3 regions of the Streptomyces hesseae genome follow, and region 3 is predicted to be linked to each of the others. Evidence: riboswitches for the same ligand, from Rfam matches in the RefSeq annotation. Region 3 holds a riboswitch; each other region holds the start of a gene.
The links. A riboswitch is a leader RNA that binds a small molecule or an ion and turns the genes downstream of it on or off. The one in region 3 is predicted to bind cobalamin.

Region 1 (6,090 bases), on a different contig from region 3:
AACCAGGGCTGCGAACGCCCCTGATCCCCCGGCCGGGGCCTCAGCCGTCCGCGCCCGCCCCGGCGGCAGCCGTCCGTGCCGCCCAGCGCTGTTCGACCTTGGCGAAGCGCCAGTAGCCGAGGGCGACGGCCCAGACCACCACGAACAGCCCGACGATGACGAAACCGACGTTGTCGAGGTTCAGCCCCGCGATCCAGCCGGTCACCGCGTCGTCCAGGCCGAGCTTCTCGTGGAGCACGCCCACCAGCTCGATGGTGCCGATGAGGAAGGCTACGGCGATGGACAGCCCGGTGATGGTGAGGTTGTAGTAGACCTTTCTGACGGGGTTGGAGAACGCCCACTGGTAGGCGAAGTTCATGAACGTGCCGTCGAGCGTGTCGAACAGGCTCATGCCGGCCGCGAACAGCAACGGCAGGCACAGGATCGCGTACCAGGGCAGCCCGGCGGCGGCGCCGCTGCCCGCCATGACCATCAGTGTGACCTCGGTGGCGGTGTCGAAGCCCAGGCCGAAGAGGAAGCCCAGCGGGTACATCTGGCCGGGGCGGCTGATGGAGCGGGTGAAACGGCCCAGGAGGCGGTTCATGAAGCCGCGCGAGTCGAGCTGCTTCTCCAGTTCGGCCTCGTCGTAGCGGCCCTCGCGCATGGCGCGGAAGACCCTCATGATGCCGGCGAGGGCGACGAGGTTGAGGATGGCGATGAGGTAGAGGAATCCGCCGGAGACCGAGGTGCCGACGACACCGAGGGCCTGATGGGTGGTGGAGTTCTCGTTCATCAGCGTCCCGGCCAGCCGGGTGCCGCCGGTGACCAGCAGCGTCAGCAGGACGACGACGCTGGAGTGGCCGAGGGCGAACCAGAAGCCGACGGAGACCGGGCGCTGCCCGTCCGCCATCAGCTTGCGGGTGGTGTTGTCGATGGCGGCGATGTGGTCGGCGTCGAAGGCGTGCCGCATGCCGAGGGTGTAGGCGGTGACGCCGAGGCCGACGCCGAAGGCCTTGGAGCCGACGGTGTAGTGGTTCGGCACGACCAGCAGGAAGAGCACGCCGAACGCGACGACGTGGAGGGCGACGACGACGGCCAGCAGGCCGGCGGTCCGCAGGGTGTCCTCACGCCGCCAGCGGAAGGCGGGCGGGGACGGTTCGGTGGATGTGGCTATGGATATGGACATCTTGGGGTGAACGCTCCAGCACCTCGTGGATCATTTCGAGATGCCGTGGCCGGTCTCCTGGCTTACGGGTGACTGGCGTTACCGTCCCGCCTTCCCGGCAGCCGGACGCTGCCAGTGGCTCCACGAGCCGGGGCGCGCGGAAGAGGACGGTCACTCCCCGATCACAGTGGCGAGGGCCGCTCCGGAATCGGCCCACGAGGGGCCTCACCGGTCTTCCCGAACACCACGGCCGGGCAACCATAACGTCCCGGCCGGGCTCCGGGGCGAGAATGTGGCACTTGCCATCTCCTCGCAGCAAGGTCCGACACTCCGCAGGTGATGGACGCGCCGGGCGGCCCGGTGTACGAGTGCAGGAAGACCTCGACGGACGGCCGAGAGAGGGCTGATCGCCAATGGCGGACACGGCAGGGGACATCGAGCGGGGGCCCGGGACACCGGAGCCCGGGGTTCCGGAAGAGCGGTCGGCGTTCGTCCGCCGTATCGGGCTGTTCCAGGCCACCGCCATCAATATGAGCCAGATGTGCGGCATAGGACCGTTCGTCACCATTCCGCTGATGGTGGCCTCCTTCGGCGGGCCACAGGCGGTCATCGGCTTTGTCGCCGGGGCGGTGCTGGCACTGGCCGACGGGCTGGTGTGGGCCGAGCTGGGCGCGGCGATGCCCGGCGCGGGCGGCAGCTATGTCTATCTGCGGCAGGCGTTCCAGTACCGGACCGGCAGATTGGTGCCGTTCCTGTTCGTGTGGACGGCGATGCTCTTCATCCCGCTGGCCATGGCCACGGGTGTGATCGGTTTCGTCCAGTACCTGGGCTATCTCTGGCCGGGCATGACGCAGACCCAGGGCGATCTGACGGGCCTGGCGTTCGTCGTGGTGGTCGTCGGGCTGCTGTGGCGGCGGGTGGAGAGCATCGCGCGGATCACGGCCGTGCTGTGGTGCGTGATGATCGCCTCCGTCGTCCTGGTCATCGTCGCCGCGTTCACCCACTTCAGCCCGGACCGGGCCTTCACCTACCCGGCGGGCGCCTTCGACCTCACGACCGGTCAGTTCTGGCTGGGCTTCGCGGCGGGCCTGACCATCGGCATCTACGACTACGGGGGCTACAGCACCGTCGCCTACATGGGCGCCGAGATCAAGGACCCCGGGCGTGTGATGCCACGTTCCATCATCTACTCGATCCTCGGCATCATGGCCATCTATCTGCTGCTCCAGATCGGCACCCTGGGCGTCGTCGACTGGCGGGAGATGCTGGACCCCGACTCCACGGCCGGGTCCTCCGTGGCCTCGGCGGTCATGGAGCAGACGTGGGGCAAGGGCGCGGCGGACGTCGTCACCGTGCTGATCCTCGTCACGGCCTTCGCGTCGGTCTTCACCGGGCTCCTGGGCGGCTCGCGCATCCCCGTGGACGCCGCGCGGGAGAACGTCTTCTTCCGCCGCTTCGGCGCCCTCCACCCGCGGCTGCGCTTCCCGGTGCTGCCCCTGACGACGATGGGACTGGTCTCGGCCGTCGGCTTCCTGATCGGCCGTCATACCGACCTGGCGACGATCATCCAGTTGCTGATGGCGGTCATGGTGATCCTTCAGGCGCTGTCGCAGGTACTGGCCTTGACCGTGCTGCGGCGCCGGCAACCGGGACTGCCGCGCCCGTACCGGACGTGGCTCTATCCGCTGCCGAGCCTGGTGGCGCTGGCGGGCTGGCTGGTGATCTACGGCTTCGCCGACCGGAACTCCCCCGGCCGCCATCCCATCGAGTGGTCGCTGGCCTGGGTGGGCGCGGGGTGCGTGGCCTTCGTGCTGTGGGCGGCGAGGGAGAAGGTGTGGCCGTTCGGGCCGCGGGAGATCAGTGAGGAGTACCTGCCCGGAGGGGTCTCCGCCATCGGGCTCGCCGAGCCCGTGACGGCCGTCTCCGGCGGGCCTGTCACCGACGCGGGGGACGACGATCCGGACCCCGGCACGGGCCCCGGCGGCGTGGCGCCCACCCCGGCCTGACGGGGCGTCCGCTCCACCGGCCGGGCCGCCCGGACTCCTGCGGTCCGGCCGAACGGTGATAAAACGGCACCCATGCCTGTGACCACTGCCCCTCCCCCACGCGCCCCCGGTGCCCAGCCGCGCAAGCTGCTCTGGCACCGCCTCATATTCGGGCTCTGGTACCGGCCCGTCGAGGTCCTCGACGAGGCGCGGGACCGGAGCGTCTGGGGAGCGGCGGCCTTCCTGTCCCTGCTGTGCGGGGCGCTGGGGACGCTGGCCAACGACTCCTTCTGGGTGCAGTGGGGGGTCAGCCCCCTGCTGGCGCTGGAGGCCATGGCCATCGGCTCGCTGGTGATGATGCTCGCCAGTCTGCTGCTGGGCGCCGCCACGCACGCCATCGCCCGCCGGCTCGGCGGCAACGGCAGGTTCGCCCCCACGGCGAGCCTGTTCGTCGTGCTGTTCTGGGCGAGCGATCTGCCCCGGCTGATCCTCGACACCTGGCTGCCGTCCGGTTCGGTGCCGGTGCGCGCCGCCGCGTCGGTGACGGCGGCCTTCGGCTACGCGCTCGCCACGCTGCTGATACGGGGTCAGCACCATCTGCCCACCCACAAGGCGGTGGCGGCGGTGAGCCTCCAGATGCTGGCGGCCGTGACGCTGCTCAAGTTCCCGCCCGGCAGCGCCTGAGCGAGCGGGCCCGAGCGATGGGGTGACGACGAAGGCCCGCCCGGTGCGACGGGGGATGCACACCGGGCGGGCTCGAGGACAGTTCTACCTCATCAAGGATGGGTTATGCATCAAAAACCTGTTCGGTCGTCCTAAGACCAACGAACGGGGAGCGAATTCAGGCCACGCGCCCGGATGGCCGGACGCCAGGTCAGCTCCTCCCTCGGAACGTCCAGTTCCAGATTTTCGAAGCGCTCCAGCAGCGCGGCGAGCGCGGTCTCCGTCTCCATCCGGCCCAGCGCGGCGCCCAGGCAGTAGTGGATGCCATGGCCCAGCGCGAGGTTCCCCGAGCGGTCCCGTCCCAGGTCGAAGCGGTCGGGGTCGGGGAATCGGGCCGGGTCGCGATTGGCCGAGGCCAGCGACAGCAGAACGGTCTCACCCGCCGGGACCGTCACTCCGCCGATCTCCACGTCCTCCACCGGGAAGCGCCGGATCGCCAGCGGAAGAGGTCCGTCCCACCGGCTGACCTCGTCCACGAGCGCCGCGAGACCGTCCGGATCCTTACGCACCGTCTGAAGCAGTTCAGGACGGTCCAGCAGGGCGAGAACCGTGTTGCCGATGAGGTGGGTCACGTTCTCGTATCCACCGAACACGATGAGGAACGCCAGGGACGTCAGCTCGTCCCGGGAGAGCGTGTCCCCGGCCTCCTGCACCGCGATCAGGTCCGAGAGCAGGTCGTCGCCGGGCTCGGCGCGCTTGGTCTCGATGAGTCCGGTGAAGAAGGCCATGAGGGAGCCGACCGCCTCCTTCATCAGATGAGGCCGCGTCCGGTCGGGGGTGATCATGGCGTCCGTCCAGGCCCGGAAGTCGACCCGGTCCGCCTGGGGAACGCCGAGCAGATGGCAGATCACGGCGACCGGCAGCGGGCCCGCGAAGGACTCCAGCAGATCCGCCCGCCCCACCGGCTCGACGGCGTCCAGCAGTTCGTCGGCGAACCTCCGCACCGGGCCGCGCAGCTTCTCCACCCGGCCCGGGGTGAACGCCTTCACCACCAGCCGGCGCAGCCGGGTGTGGTCGGGCGGGTCCATGTTCAGCAGGTTGGCGTCGAGCGCCGGGGGCAGCGAGAAGCCGCTGTAGTTGCCGGGCAGGGCGTTGCTCCGGTCGAGGGAGAGCCGGGGGTCGGCGAGGGCGGCCCGTACGTCGTCGTAACGGGTCACCAGCCAGGCATGCTTGCCGTCGGGGCCCTCGAACCGGTGCACGGGGCCGCTCTCACGGAGCCGGGCATAGGAGCCGTAGGGGTCGGATATCAGGTCCGCCGTCGTGGGTGGGGGTGGGGTGTCGGTCGATCGCATGGAATCCGACTCTAGACCGGACCGTCCGGTCCTTTTGTCCAGATCGGAGTGCCGGAGATCTCGATCGGGACACCGGAAAGAAGTAGGGGCGGAATCGCACAAGCGGCGCCGGATTCCGATGGATCGTCCGATCCGTCGGAATCCGGCGCCGGCCTGTGTCGTAGGCGGCCTTGACCCCCGTCCAGGGCCGCCTCGTCCATGGGCCGCACGCGCCGTCAGGGGCGGCGTGCCGCGCTGAGCTCCCGTAGTTCGGTGAGCACCGCGTCGACCAGCGGATCGTGGAAGACGTCGGCGACGCGCGCCAAGTGCTCGTGTTCCTCCGCCGGGTCGGCGCTCACGGTCATCACCACGCTGTCGGCGGACGGCCGTGCCACATGCCCCACGACCTGGTTGCCCAGGCCCCTGCGGAGCGCGGCGGCCTCCACCACCGCGGCGGTGCGGTGCTCGTCGAGGGCGGCGGCGCCGGCCTTCTCCCGGGCGATCTCCAGGGTGACGGGCTCGACATGGCGGCGGACGCCGCGCTGGATGTCCCGGATCTCGGCCATCTGACGGTTGGCCCGCCACTCCAGGTCCGCGAGCGGCCAGCGGGCCGTCCAGCGGGACTCGGGGATGGTGACCTCGGGGGCGTGGGCGGTGACCTCCCGCCACAGCGGCTCCAGTCGGCGCAGCCGGCGCCAGGCGGCGGCCCGGGGGCCGACGGCCGGCAGCGAGAAGCCGAGCAGGACCAGGAGCGCGGCCACCGAAGCGGTCATCGGGGCCACCCCGTTGGACAGCCAGTACTGCTCGTGCCCGGCCCAGCTCAGGGCGAACCCGGCGAGCTTGCAGGCGCAGTACACCAGACCCAGCCAGCAGCCCGCGGCCAGGGTTCGCAGCCCCCTGGCGAGCCAGGAGCGGCCCAGCTGGGCGGCGTAGCGCGGGCAGAGCGTACCGAGCCCGGCGAGGCTCA
Region 2 (6,090 bases), on a different contig from region 3:
GGCCGCCGCCGTACTCGGGAACGATGTTGCCGGCGGTGCGGAGTTCGAAGAGTTCCCCGGGCCGGGCGCCGGTGATGAGCGAGGGGACGACGCGTGAGTCGGAGCAGGTGATGAACAGCGCCTCCGGCGACTGGCCGGATTGGAGGGCACGGAAGCTCTCGGCGCGTTCGGAGTCCGCGACGTGGGCCGCGAAGGAACGGGCGTGGACTATGAGCGACTTCATGATGGGCCTGCCTCCTGCGCCCGTGACGCGTGTGGGGACGCGCCGGGCACGGTGTGGTCGGGTCGGATCAAGAGCGACGGACGCCGGGGTACCCGGTGTCCGGATGCGGCGCGCCGGGGCCACTGCTTCGGGGCACACCGGCTGCCGGGGCCCGATTCTGCCCGGCCGCCGCGACAAACACTTTACCTGCGCATTACCCGTCGATGACAGATCGAAGTTTCGTCAAATACTGGACAACCATGGCCCGCGCAAGGCGACTTGACGCCACGTGTGCACGGCCCGTCACCAACCGCCGTCCGGACGATGGGATTCCGCCCGCGCCCCTGCTGGTGTTGCCATTCCGATATCCGGAAAGGGGGTGACGACCGGAGGCACCCTCACCTAGATTTCCAGCGCATTACGGCAAGTGATCGCACAGGGGACGGAGTCACCGCATGTCGGAACCACCCGAGCATCCACCCGGCCGCGCGGCCGCACAAGCCGCCACGGACGGCCATAAACCACTCTTGACCGTACGCAACCCGGTCTTGACCGTCCCGCTGATCGTCGCGGGGGTATGCCTCGCCATCCCCTTCGTGGCGATGCTCTGGGTGGACTCCTACGCCAGGCTCACCCCGGCTCTCATCGGCATCCCCTTCTTCTACTGGTACCAGATGCTCTGGGTGCTGCTGTCCACTCTCCTCACCGTCATCGCCTACGTCATCGTGCGTCGGCGTGAGGAGGCGGTGCGCCGGGAGCGGCACGCGGGGGGTGAGAGGGGATGAAGGACGGCGTGAACGGCGTGGCACTCGCCGTCTTCCTTTTCTTCTTCGTCGTCGTGACGGTCATGGGCTTCCTCGCCGCCCGGTGGCGAAGGGCCGAGAACTCCGACAACCTCGACGAATGGGGCCTGGGCGGCCGCTCCTTCGGCACCTGGGTCACCTGGTTCCTGCTGGGCGGGGACCTCTACACCGCCTATACGTTCGTGGCGGTACCGGCGGCGATCTACGCGGCGGGCGCGGCGGGCTTCTTCGCCGTGCCGTACACGATCATCACCTACCCGCTGGTCTTCACCTTCCTGCCCCGTCTGTGGTCGGTGGCGCACAAGCACGGCTATGTGACGTCGTCGGACTTCGTCCGGGGCCGGTTCGGCTCCCGCGGCCTCTCCCTCGCCCTCGCGGTGACCGGGATCCTGGCCACGATGCCGTACATCGCGCTGCAACTGGTCGGCATCCAGGCGGTGCTCGACGTCATGGGCGTCGGCGGCGGCGAGAACACCAACTGGTTCGTCAAGGACCTGCCACTGCTCATCGCCTTCGGCGTGCTCGCGGCCTACACCTACTCCGCCGGGCTGCGCGCCCCAGCGCTGATCGCCTTCGTCAAGGACGCGCTGATCTACATCGTGATCATCGTGGCGATCATCTACATACCGATCAGACTGGGCGGCTTCGAGCACATCTTCGGCAAGGCCGGCGAGGCGTTCGCGACCGAGAATCCCGCTACCGGAAAACCCCGGGGTTCGCTGATCCCGGGAGCGGAGACGCAGTGGGCTTACGCGACGCTGGCGCTCGGCTCGGCGATGGCGCTCTTCCTCTATCCGCACTCGGTGACGGCGGTCCTCTCCAGCAGGAGCCGCAATGTCATCCGCCGGAACACCACCATCCTTCCCCTCTACTCCCTGATGCTGGGCCTGCTGGCGATGCTCGGCTTCATGGCCATCGCCGCCGGGGTGAAGGTGAAGAACGGCCAGCTGGCGATCCCCCAGCTCTTCGAGGACATGTTCCCGGACTGGTTCACCGGGGTGGCCTTCGCCGCGATCGGCATCGGCGCGCTCGTACCGGCGGCCATCATGTCGATCGCCGCAGCAAATCTCTTCACCCGCAACATCTACAAGGACTTCCTCAAACCGGACGCCTCCCCCGAACACGAGGCGAAGGTATCGAAGCTCGCGTCCCTGCTGGTCAAGGTCGGCGCGCTCGTTTTCGTCCTCACCATGGACAAAACGGTCGCCATCAATTTCCAGCTGCTGGGCGGCATCTGGATCCTCCAGACCGTGCCCGCGCTCGTCGGCGGGCTCTTCACCCGCTGGCCCCACCGCTGGGCGCTGCTCGCGGGCTGGGCGGCCGGTATGACGTACGGGACGTGGCGGGCGTACGCCACACCGAGCGCCACCCAGGACCACTTCGGGAACACCAACCTCATCCCCTTTATTGGGGAAAAGGGATATATCGGACTTACCGCCTTTATCCTTAACGTGATCGTCGTCATCGTCGCGACGGTCGTCCTCAAGGCGCTGAAGGTGCCCGACGGCGAGGACCGGACCCGGCCCTCGGACTACACGGCCGACGCCGGTGACCCGGGGGTCAGCGCGGACCTCCCGCCGGCCACCGCAGGAGCCCCCGGCGGGCACTGACCCGCCACCCCCGGGACCACCGCCCGGAGGCCCCCCGGAGGGCCGCCACATCCCCGCCCAGGGGGCGTGGCGGCCCTCTTCTCTTGCCCTTCCAGGTACGCCCGTTAGCACATTCCGCGACCGTCTCATGACGCGACGACACAACATGTGGGGGCGCGTGCGAGACCCGGCACTAGATGTATGCTCGTCTCCGCTGTCGTCGCAGGGGAATCCGGTGGAAATCCGGAACTGTCCCGCAACGGTGTATGTGTGCGCATATACCCAGCGCACCTGAAGTCCGACGACCTGCCGACAGCGCGCCCACCACCGAGCCTGCCCCGGCTCGGTCATGGGCGTTGAATTCGTCCGGGCCTCGCGGGTTGGGCCGATGGACGCCTACGAGGCATGCCCTGGTGCAAGTGGCATGCGCGTGCGCGGCCATCGCTCTCCCGCCCGGCCCACCCAGCCGAGCGAGGGAGAGCCTCAGTGACCATCGCGCCCGCAGATCCGGTTTCAGCTCCGGTCTCAGCGAACGCGGAAGCGACCGGCGGCCCCGGGACCGCGCTCCTGCGCACCCTGACCGACCTCACCGCCGACCTTCCGGCCACCGACCCCGGCAAGGTCGCCGCCGCCGCGCTCCGCGGCCGCAGCGCCGCCGCGGACGACGCCGAGCTGCGCTCCCTCGCCACCGAGGCCGCCGCCGGCCTCATCTCGGAGGAGCCCGAGTACTCCAAGCTCGCCGCGCGCCTGCTCACCCTGGCCATCGCCGACGAGGCGGCCGGCCAGGGCGCCACCTCCTTCTCCGCCTCTGTCGAGGTCGGACACCGCGAGGGGCTCATCGCCGACGACACGGCCGCCTTCGTCCGCACCCACGCCGCACGTCTGGACGCCCTCGTCGAGGCCGCCCTCACGGACGGCGCGGACGACCGCTTCGGCTACTTCGGCCTGCGCACCCTGCACAGCCGTTACCTGCTGCGCCACCCGATCCACCGCGACGTGATCGAGACCCCGCAGCACTTCCTGCTGCGCGTGGCCTGCGGTCTCGCCGAGGACCACTCGGAGCGGGCCCTGGACGACGTCGCGGAGCTGTACCGGCTGACGAGCACCCTCTCGTACCTGCCGTCCTCCCCGACGCTGTTCAACTCCGGCACCCGCCACCCGCAGATGTCGTCCTGCTACCTGCTGGACTCCCCGCTGGACGAGCTGGACTCCATCTACGACCGCTACCACCAGGTGGCGCGTCTGTCGAAGCACGCGGGCGGCATCGGCCTGTCGTACTCGCGCATCCGCTCGCGCGGCTCGCTGATCCGGGGCACCAACGGTCACTCCAACGGCATCGTGCCGTTCCTGCGCACCCTCGACGCCTCCGTCGCCGCCGTCAACCAGGGCGGCCGCCGCAAGGGCGCGGCCTGTGTCTACCTGGAGACCTGGCACGCCGACATCGAGGAGTTCCTGGAGCTCCGCGACAACACCGGTGAGGAGGCCCGCCGCACCCACAACCTCAACATCGCGCACTGGATCCCGGACGAGTTCATGCGCCGCGTCGAGACGGACGCGGACTGGTCGCTCTTCTCCCCCGCCGACACCCCGGACCTGGTCGACCTCTACGGCGACGAGTTCGACGCCGCGTACCGCAAGTACGAGGCCGAGGGCAAGGCCGTCAAGACCATCCCGGCGCGTGTGCTCTACGCCCGGATGATGCGCACCCTCGCGCAGACCGGCAACGGCTGGATGACCTTCAAGGACGCCGCCAACCGCACGGCCAACCAGACGGCCGAGAAGGGCGCGGTCGTCCACTCCTCGAACCTCTGCACCGAGATCCTCGAGGTCACCAACGACGGCGAGACCGCGGTCTGCAACCTGGGCTCGGTCAACCTCGCGCAGCACCTCGGTGCCGACGGCGAGATGGACTGGGAGAAGCTCGACCGTACGGTCCGTACGGCCGTCACCTTCCTCGACCGCGTCGTGGACATCAACTTCTACCCGACCGAGCAGGCCGGCAGCTCCAACAGCCGCTGGCGCCCGGTGGGCCTGGGCCTCATGGGCCTCCAGGACGTCTTCTTCCGGCTGCGCCTGGCCTTCGACTCGGCCGAGGCGAAGGAGCTGTCCACCAAGATCTCCGAGCGGATCATGCTGGCGGCGTACGAGGCCTCCGCGGACCTCGCCGAGCGCCACGGCCCCCACCCGGCCTGGGCCGCGACCCGCACCGCCCGCGGTGTGCTCCACCCGGACCACTACCCCAACGCCGTCGCCGCGTGGGAGGACCGCTGGGAGGCGCTGCGCGCCCGCATCGCCGAGGTCGGCATGCGCAACTCGCTGCTGCTCGCCATCGCCCCGACGGCGACCATCGCCTCCATCGCCGGCGTCTACGAGTGCATCGAGCCGCAGGTCTCCAACCTGTTCAAGCGCGAGACGCTCTCGGGTGAGTTCCTCCAGGTCAACACCTACCTGGTGGAGGACCTCAAGAAGCTCGGCGTGTGGGACCGCGCCACCCGCGAGGCCATGACCGAGGCCAACGGCTCCGTCCAGGACATGAAGTGGATCCCGCAGGAGGTCCGCGACCTGTACCGCACGGCCTGGGAGATCCCGCAGCGCGCCCTGATCGACATGGCCGCGGCCCGTACGCCGTACCTGGACCAGAGCCAGTCGCTGAACCTGTTCATGGCCTCCCCGACCATCGGCAAGCTCAGCTCGATGTACGCGTACGCCTGGAAGCAGGGCATCAAGACGACGTACTACCTGCGCTCCCGCCCGGCGACCCGGATCGCCCGCGCGGCGTCCGGCGGTGCCGCCGCCGCGACCGCCGCGACCATCCCGGTGCAGCAGGTCGCGCCCGACGAGGACGCCATCGCCTGCTCCCTTGAGAACCCCGAGTCCTGCGAGGCCTGCCAGTAATGAGCTCCACCGAACAGAAGAACCTGCTCGACCCGGGCTTCGAGCTGACGCTGCGCCCCATGCGGTACCCGGACTTCTACGACCGCTACCGCGACGCGATCAAGAACACCTGGACCGTCGAGGAGGTCGACCTCCACTCGGACGTCGCCGACCTCGCCAAGCTGTCCCCGGGCGAGCAGCACATGATCGGCCGCCTGGTCGCGTTCTTCGCGACCGGCGACTCGATCGTGGCGAACAACCTCGTGCTGACGCTGTACAAGCACATCAACTCGCCCGAGGCGCGCCTCTACCTGTCGCGGCAGCTGTTCGAGGAGGCCGTGCACGTCCAGTTCTATCTGACGCTGCTCGACACCTACCTGCCCGACCCGGACGACCGCGCCGCGGCGTTCGACGCGGTGGAGAACATCCCCTCCATCCGCGAGAAGGCGCAGTTCTGCTTCAAGTGGATCAACGAGGTCGAGAAGATCGACCGCCTGGAGACGAAGGCCGACCGCCGTCGCTTCCTGCTCAACCTGATCTGCTTCGCGGCCTGCATCGAGGGCCTGTTCTTCTACGGCGCCTTCGCCTACGTGTACTGGTTCCGCAGCCGCGGCCTGCTGCA
Region 3 (6,090 bases):
CCGACGGCGGCGGCATGGTCGGCACCGTCCTGCGCCCGGTCGAGGGCGGCGCGCGCATCGCCCAGTACATGATCGCCATTGCCGACAAGGCTCCGGGGCTCGAACTCCTGGAGCGGTCGGTCAATGGTGTGCCGGGCCTGGTGGCCCGGCGTGCCGGCGTCGCCGTGACCGTAGCCTCGTTCGACATCCTCGACGGGCGCGTCACCCGGATCTGGGCCGTCCGCAACCCGGAGAAACTACGGCCATGGGGCGGCGGCAGGGACGGCTAGGGTCCATTGGGGAACGTGGGTGCACACGCCGTCCAGCGCGTAGCGCCGGGAGCGGGTGCGGCCGTCTTCCAGGCGTCTGAAACGCCCAGGAATACCGTCGCGGATACCTGGCGGATGCCTAAAGCCGCTCCCCCGGAATTCCCGCATACGCGTCGCGCAGCGCCGCAAGCACCGGGTGGTCCTGCGGGAACCGCACGTCGTCGAGCGCGCTGACAGTACGGACGCCGATGGACACGTTCGTGGCGAACGCCGCGGCCATGCCGGGGACGTCGGTGAGCCGTACCTGGGCGGTGATCTGCTTTGGGGTGTCGAGGCTCTGGAGCAGCAGCATCGTCGTGCCGGGGAGGGCGGGGGCGGCCGGCCAGATGACTGTGCCCTGCTGGTCGACGAAGCCGAGGTTCCAGGTGGCGCCCTCGGAGACGCGGCCGTCCGGTTCGACGAATACGGCGTCGTCGAAGCCGGCGAGCTGGGCGTCACGGCGGAGCTTGAGTTGCGGGTGGATTCCGATGTGTTTCACCTCCGCGTTGTCGCGGGTGAAGGTGAAGGTCTTCGCTGTCAGTGGTGGTGGCGTCAGGGCGCCGGCGGGTCGCACGTTCACCAGGATGTGGGGGTTCTGGGCGGCACTGGGGCGTGTCAGGTCGAGGGCTGGGTCGAAGACGGTGACGCGGAGGGCGGCGACGCCGGTGACGCCGTCGGCGGCCTGGCGGATGTGGTTCAGGGTCCGCTGCCGGTCCAGCTCGACGCCGAAGACTATGCGGCAGTCCCGCACCAGGCGGTCCAGGTGGAGTGACAGGCCCCGGACCGTGCCGTCCTCCATCCGCATGGTCGTGAAGTGCCCGTAGTTCGTGAGGGCGAGAGTCTGGAGATCGTCGAGGGTGACGGGATTTCCGTTGAGTTCGGCCATGCGGTCAGTTTCGCAGGCTGTGCGAGCCAAGGGGGTGCCCCGGTGGTGGCCGGGGCACCCCTTCTCGCGCCTTACGAGGACGAGGACGAGGACGAAGGTGAGCCCGGGAGCTCCTCCCGTACCGTGCGGGCCGCCGTCACCAGGTGTTCCAGGGAGGCGCGGACCTCGGGCCAGCCGCGGGTCTTCAGGCCGCAGTCGGGGTTGACCCACAGCCGTTTGGCCGGGATGGCGGCGAGTCCCCGGCGCAGCAGGGCGGCCGCCTCGTCGGCGGCGGGGACGCGGGGCGAATGGATGTCGTAGACGCCGGGGCCCGCCTCGCGGGGGTAGCCGGCGCCCGCGAGTTCGCCCGCGACCCGCATATGGGAGCGTGCCGCCTCCAGGCTGATGACGTCGGCGTCGAGGTCGTCGATGGCCTGGAGGATGTCGCCGAACTCGGCGTAGCACATGTGGGTGTGGATCTGGGTGTCCGGGCGGACGCCGCCGGTGGTCAGGCGGAAGGCCTCGGTGGCCCAGGACAGGTAGGCGGGGCGGTCGGCGGTGCGCAGGGGCAGGGTTTCGCGGAGGGCGGGTTCGTCCACCTGGATCACGGCGGTGCCCGCCGCCTCCAGGTCGGCGACCTCGTCACGCAGCGCGAGCGCCACTTGGCGGGCGGTCTCGGCGCGGGGCTGGTCGTCTCGGACGAAGGACCAGGCGAGCATGGTGACGGGGCCGGTGAGCATGCCCTTGACGGGCCGATTGGTGAGGGACTGGGCGTAGGAGGTCCAGCGCACGGTCATCGGCTCGGGTCGGGAGACGTCGCCGGCCAGGACCGGTGGGCGGACGTAGCGGGTGCCGTAGGACTGGACCCAGCCGTGCCGGGTGGCGAGGTAGCCGGTGAGGCGTTCGGCGAAGTACTGGACCATGTCGTTGCGTTCGGGCTCGCCGTGGACCAGGACGTCCAGGCCGGTCTTCTCCTGGAAGGCGACGACCTCGCGGATCTCGGCCTCGATGCGCCGCTCGTAGGCGTCGGTGCCGATGCGCCCGGCGCGCAGGTCGGCGCGGGCGGTGCGCAGGTCGGTGGTCTGGGGGAAGGAGCCGATGGTGGTCGTGGGCAGCGAGGGCAGGCCCAGGCGGGCGCGCTGGGCGGTGGTCCGCTCGGCGTAGGGCAGCGAGCGGCGGGCGTCGTCGCCGGTGACGGCGGTGGTGCGGGCGCGGACGGCCGGGTCGTGGGTGAGGGCGGAGCCGGCGCGGGAGGCCAGGTCGGCGCGGTTGGCGGCGAGTTCGCCGGCGATGGCGGCGGTGCCGTGGCCGAGGCCGCGGGCGAGGGTGACGATCTCGGTGGTCTTCTGACGGGCGAACGCGAGCCAGCGGGCGATCCGCGGGTCGATGTCGCGTTCGGCGGTGGCGTCGAGGGGGACGTGGAGGAGGGAGCTGGAGGCGGCGACGTCCACACGGTCGGCGAGGCCGAGGAGGGTGGCGAGGGTGGCCAGCGACGCCGTCAGGTCGTTGATCCAGACGTTGCGGCCGTCGACGACGCCCGCGACGAGCCGTTTGCCGGGCAGTCCGCCGGCGGCCGCGAGGTCGTCGAGGTTGGCGGCGGCGGGGCCGGTGAAGTCCAGGGCGAGGCCGTCGACGGGGGCCTTGGCCAGCACGGGCAGGGCCTCGCCCAGGCGGTCGAAGTAGGAGGCGACGAGGAGTTTCGGCCGGTCCGTCAGGGCCCCGAGGTCGCGGTAGGCGCGGGTGGCCGCGTTCAGTTCGGCCGGGGTGCGGTCCTGGACGAGGGCGGGCTCGTCCAGCTGGACCCACTCGGCCCCGGCGGCGCGCAGCGCGGTGAGCACCTCGGCGTAGACGGGCAGCAGCCGGTCCAGGAGGGTGAGCGGGTCGAAGCCGGCCGGGGCGCCGGGGGCGGGCTTGGCGAGCAGGAGGTAGGTGACCGGTCCGACGAGGACGGGCCGGGCGGCGAGGCCGAGGGCCAGGGCTTCCTGGAGTTCGCCGAGTTGTTTGGCGGGGTCGGCGGTGAAGACGGTGTCGGGGCCGAGCTCCGGGACGAGGTAGTGGTAGTTGGTGTCGAACCACTTGGTCATCTCCAGGGGCGCCACGTCCTGGGTGCCGCGTGCCATGGTGAAGTAGCCGTCCAGGGGGTCGGCCGCGAAGGCCGCGCGGTGGCGGGCGGGGATCGCGCCGACCATGACGCTGGTGTCGAGGACGTGGTCGTAGTACGAGAAGTCACCGGTGGGGACCTCATGAAGGCCGGCGGCGTCGAGATCGCGCCATGTGGCGGCGCGCAGTCCGGCGGCGGTCCGGCGCAGGGCGGCGGCGGTGACAGCGCCCTTCCAGTAGCCTTCGACGGCCTTCTTCAGTTCCCGGTCCCGTCCCTGACGGGGGTAGCCGTACACGGTGGCCCGGGCTGCCGCGGCTGCGGACTTGCTGGTCACGGAACTCTCCTTCGCGAGCTCGTCTTCCGGGATCCCGGAGGGGCCGCGAGGGGTCGCGTCGGTGCGGGCGAGCCGCCGAGTGCTCGTCCGTGCGCGCCGACCCGCCCTCGGGGTCACCGGGATCTCCGCGCGCGATCCGTTCGCGCGCGGGCAGCGGGCAGGTCTTCGGACTCGCGGGCACGTCCACCCGAGGGCGGACACCTAATGGCCGTCGCTTCCCGGGCCCGCCGGGCCCAGTGCGTATGACGGCGGTCGTTCCCGCACACCGCTGCGGGGCAGTCCCGGATTCCCACCGGGTTCCCTCTTGCGACGCGTCTGCCTGGCGGGCAGGGCGAACCGGCTGCGTGGTCAGCGTAGGCACAGAAGTCGCCCGCCGAACAGCCCTGTTCACATACCGATCACATACCGGTCACAGACAGGAGGTGAACGGCCGGCGCGGGGGCGGAGCAGGCTCGTCCGCAGCGCGCGATCCTGGCGCGTCCGCCGGTTCGTACGCCGGTGCGCATCCCCTCGCCCCATGGCGCAACGTTGGCCTGAACGGTACGGTCGCGTGGACATGACGACGGGGTGACGGAAGCCGGTGGGAATCCGGCACGGTCGCGCCACTGTGAATCCGGCCGAACGCTCGCGGCAGCGCGGCGACGCCCGGGGAGTCAGACCCGCCTCCCGTCGTCCAAGAACCCCTAGTTCTGGGACGCGTGTTTCCCCCAGGAGGTTTGATCATGGCCTATTCCGCCGTTCCCACGCCCGGCGCTCCCGTCTCCGGCTCGTCCGCCCGGCCGGAGGTCGCGCCCATATCCCTGAAGGCGATCGCCCCGTGGGCGGTCTTCTTCGGGCTGCTCATGCTGATCCTGCTGTACTTCGTCGGCGCCGAACAGGGCGCCACCTCGCTGCTGTCCGGCGAGGGCGTCCACGAGTGGGTCCACGACGGACGCCACCTGCTCGGCTTCCCGTGCCACTGATCGCCGGGGAGTCCCTCTCGTGAACACCGTCTCCGTACGGTCGCTCCTGGTGCGCGGCATGCTCGCCGGGCTGGCGGCGGGGTGCCTCGCGCTGCTCGTGGCCTATCTGCTCGGTGAGCCGTCCGTGGACCGGGCCATCGGTTTCGAGGAGGCCCACAGCCACGACGACCACGGCGTGGAGCTGGTCAGCCGCACCCTCCAGTCCACCGCCGGGCTGGCGACCGGCGTCCTGGTCTACGGCGTCGCGCTCGGCGGCATCGCCGCGCTGGCCTTCTGCGTGGCCCTGGGCCGGATCGGCCGGATCGGCCCGCGCGCCACGGCGGCCCTGCTCTCGCTGGGCGGGCTGCTGGTGGTCTATGTGGTGCCGTTCCTCAAGTACCCGGCCAATCCGCCGTCCGTCGGCGACCCCGACACCATCGGCAAGCGCACCGCGCTGTACTTCCTGATGATCGTGCTCAGCGTCCTGCTGGGCGTCGCCGCGATCTTCCTGGGCCGCGCACTGGCCCCCCGGCTGGGCACCTGGTGGGCCGGCGTCGTCGCGGTGGCGGCGTTCGTGCTGATGGCGGGGGTGGCGTACGCCTTCCTGCCCGTGGTCGACGAGGTGCCCGCGGACTTCCCGGCCACCGTGCTGTGGCGGTTCCGCCTCGCGGCCCTGGCCATCCAGTGCGTCCTGTGGGCGGGCTTCGGGCTGCTCTTCGGGCACCTGGCCGAACGGCTGCTCGTCCACCGGGCCGGCCCCGACCACTCGGCCCAGGAGGTGGCCGAACCCGTCTCCTGACCGATTCCGTTTCTCCCGTCCCCGGCGTGCGGGGCGGCCACCCGGCCGCCTCGCACGTTTTTTCGACTCTGGACTTAGTAGGACGTCCAACTATATGTTCGGGGGCACCACGAGGACGGACAGGACGGACCGCGCCCCACAAGGGCGCGCGCCCGCGGCCCCGCCGTGCCTGTCCCCGGATCTCACCTGATGAGAGCAGGCTTCCATGGTCCGTGAACTGACCCACTTCATCGGCGGAAAGCACACCCCGGGAACATCCGGGGCCTTCGGCGATGTGTACGACCCCAACACCGGCGAGATCCAGGCCCGGGTACCCCTGGCGAACCGCGCGGAGACCGAGGCGGCCATCGCCGACGCGGTCCGCGCCCAGCGCGAGTGGGGCGAGTGGAACCCCCAGCGCCGGGCCCGGGTCCTGCTGCGCTTCCTCCAGCTGGTCGAGGGCGAGAAGGACGCGCTGGCCCGGCTGCTGTCCTCCGAGCACGGCAAGACCGTCCCCGACGCGCTCGGCGACATCCAGCGCGGCCTGGAGGTGGTGGAGTTCGCGGCGGGCATTCCGCACCTGCTCAAGGGCGAGTTCACGGACAACGCCGGCACCGGCATCGACGTGCACTCCCTGCGCCGCCCGATCGGCGTCGCGGCCGGCATCACCCCGTTCAACTTCCCCGCGATGATCCCGCTGTGGAAGGCCGCCCCCGCGATCGCCTGCGGCAACGCCTTCATCCTCAAGCCCTCCGAGCGCGACCCGTCCGTACCGCTGCGGCTC

Region 1: another riboswitch for cobalamin. It lies ahead of nicT (Nickel transporter NicT); the one in region 3 lies ahead of metE (5-methyltetrahydropteroyltriglutamate--homocysteine S-methyltransferase).
Region 2: another riboswitch for cobalamin. It lies ahead of RM609_RS28375 (ribonucleoside-diphosphate reductase subunit alpha); the one in region 3 lies ahead of metE (5-methyltetrahydropteroyltriglutamate--homocysteine S-methyltransferase).

The regions. Positions count from the first base shown of each region.
Region 1 is NZ_JAVRFI010000004.1:377,181-383,270, reverse strand. Features, by position in the region: gene RM609_RS09770 (hypothetical protein) at 1-24, shown strand, start outside; gene nicT (Nickel transporter NicT) at 41-1,165, opposite strand; cobalamin riboswitch at 1,196-1,408, opposite strand; gene RM609_RS09760 (APC family permease) at 1,558-3,150, shown strand; gene RM609_RS09755 (YIP1 family protein) at 3,223-3,813, shown strand; gene RM609_RS09750 (cytochrome P450 family protein) at 3,945-5,144, opposite strand; gene RM609_RS09745 (MAB_1171c family putative transporter) at 5,360-6,090, opposite strand, start outside.
Region 2 is NZ_JAVRFI010000025.1:54,314-60,403, reverse strand. Features, by position in the region: gene RM609_RS28390 (carbonic anhydrase) at 1-223, opposite strand, end outside; gene RM609_RS28385 (DUF3311 domain-containing protein) at 730-987, shown strand; gene mctP (monocarboxylate uptake permease MctP) at 984-2,615, shown strand; cobalamin riboswitch at 2,796-2,922, shown strand; gene RM609_RS28375 (ribonucleoside-diphosphate reductase subunit alpha) at 3,081-5,489, shown strand; gene RM609_RS28370 (ribonucleotide-diphosphate reductase subunit beta) at 5,489-6,090, shown strand, end outside.
Region 3 is NZ_JAVRFI010000001.1:235,700-241,789, forward strand. Features, by position in the region: gene sigJ (RNA polymerase sigma factor SigJ) at 1-269, shown strand, start outside; gene RM609_RS01070 (aminotransferase class IV family protein) at 388-1,173, opposite strand; gene metE (5-methyltetrahydropteroyltriglutamate--homocysteine S-methyltransferase) at 1,245-3,587, opposite strand; cobalamin riboswitch at 3,727-3,943, opposite strand; gene RM609_RS01080 (CbtB domain-containing protein) at 4,310-4,549, shown strand; gene RM609_RS01085 (CbtA family protein) at 4,569-5,327, shown strand; gene RM609_RS01090 (CoA-acylating methylmalonate-semialdehyde dehydrogenase) at 5,533-6,090, shown strand, end outside.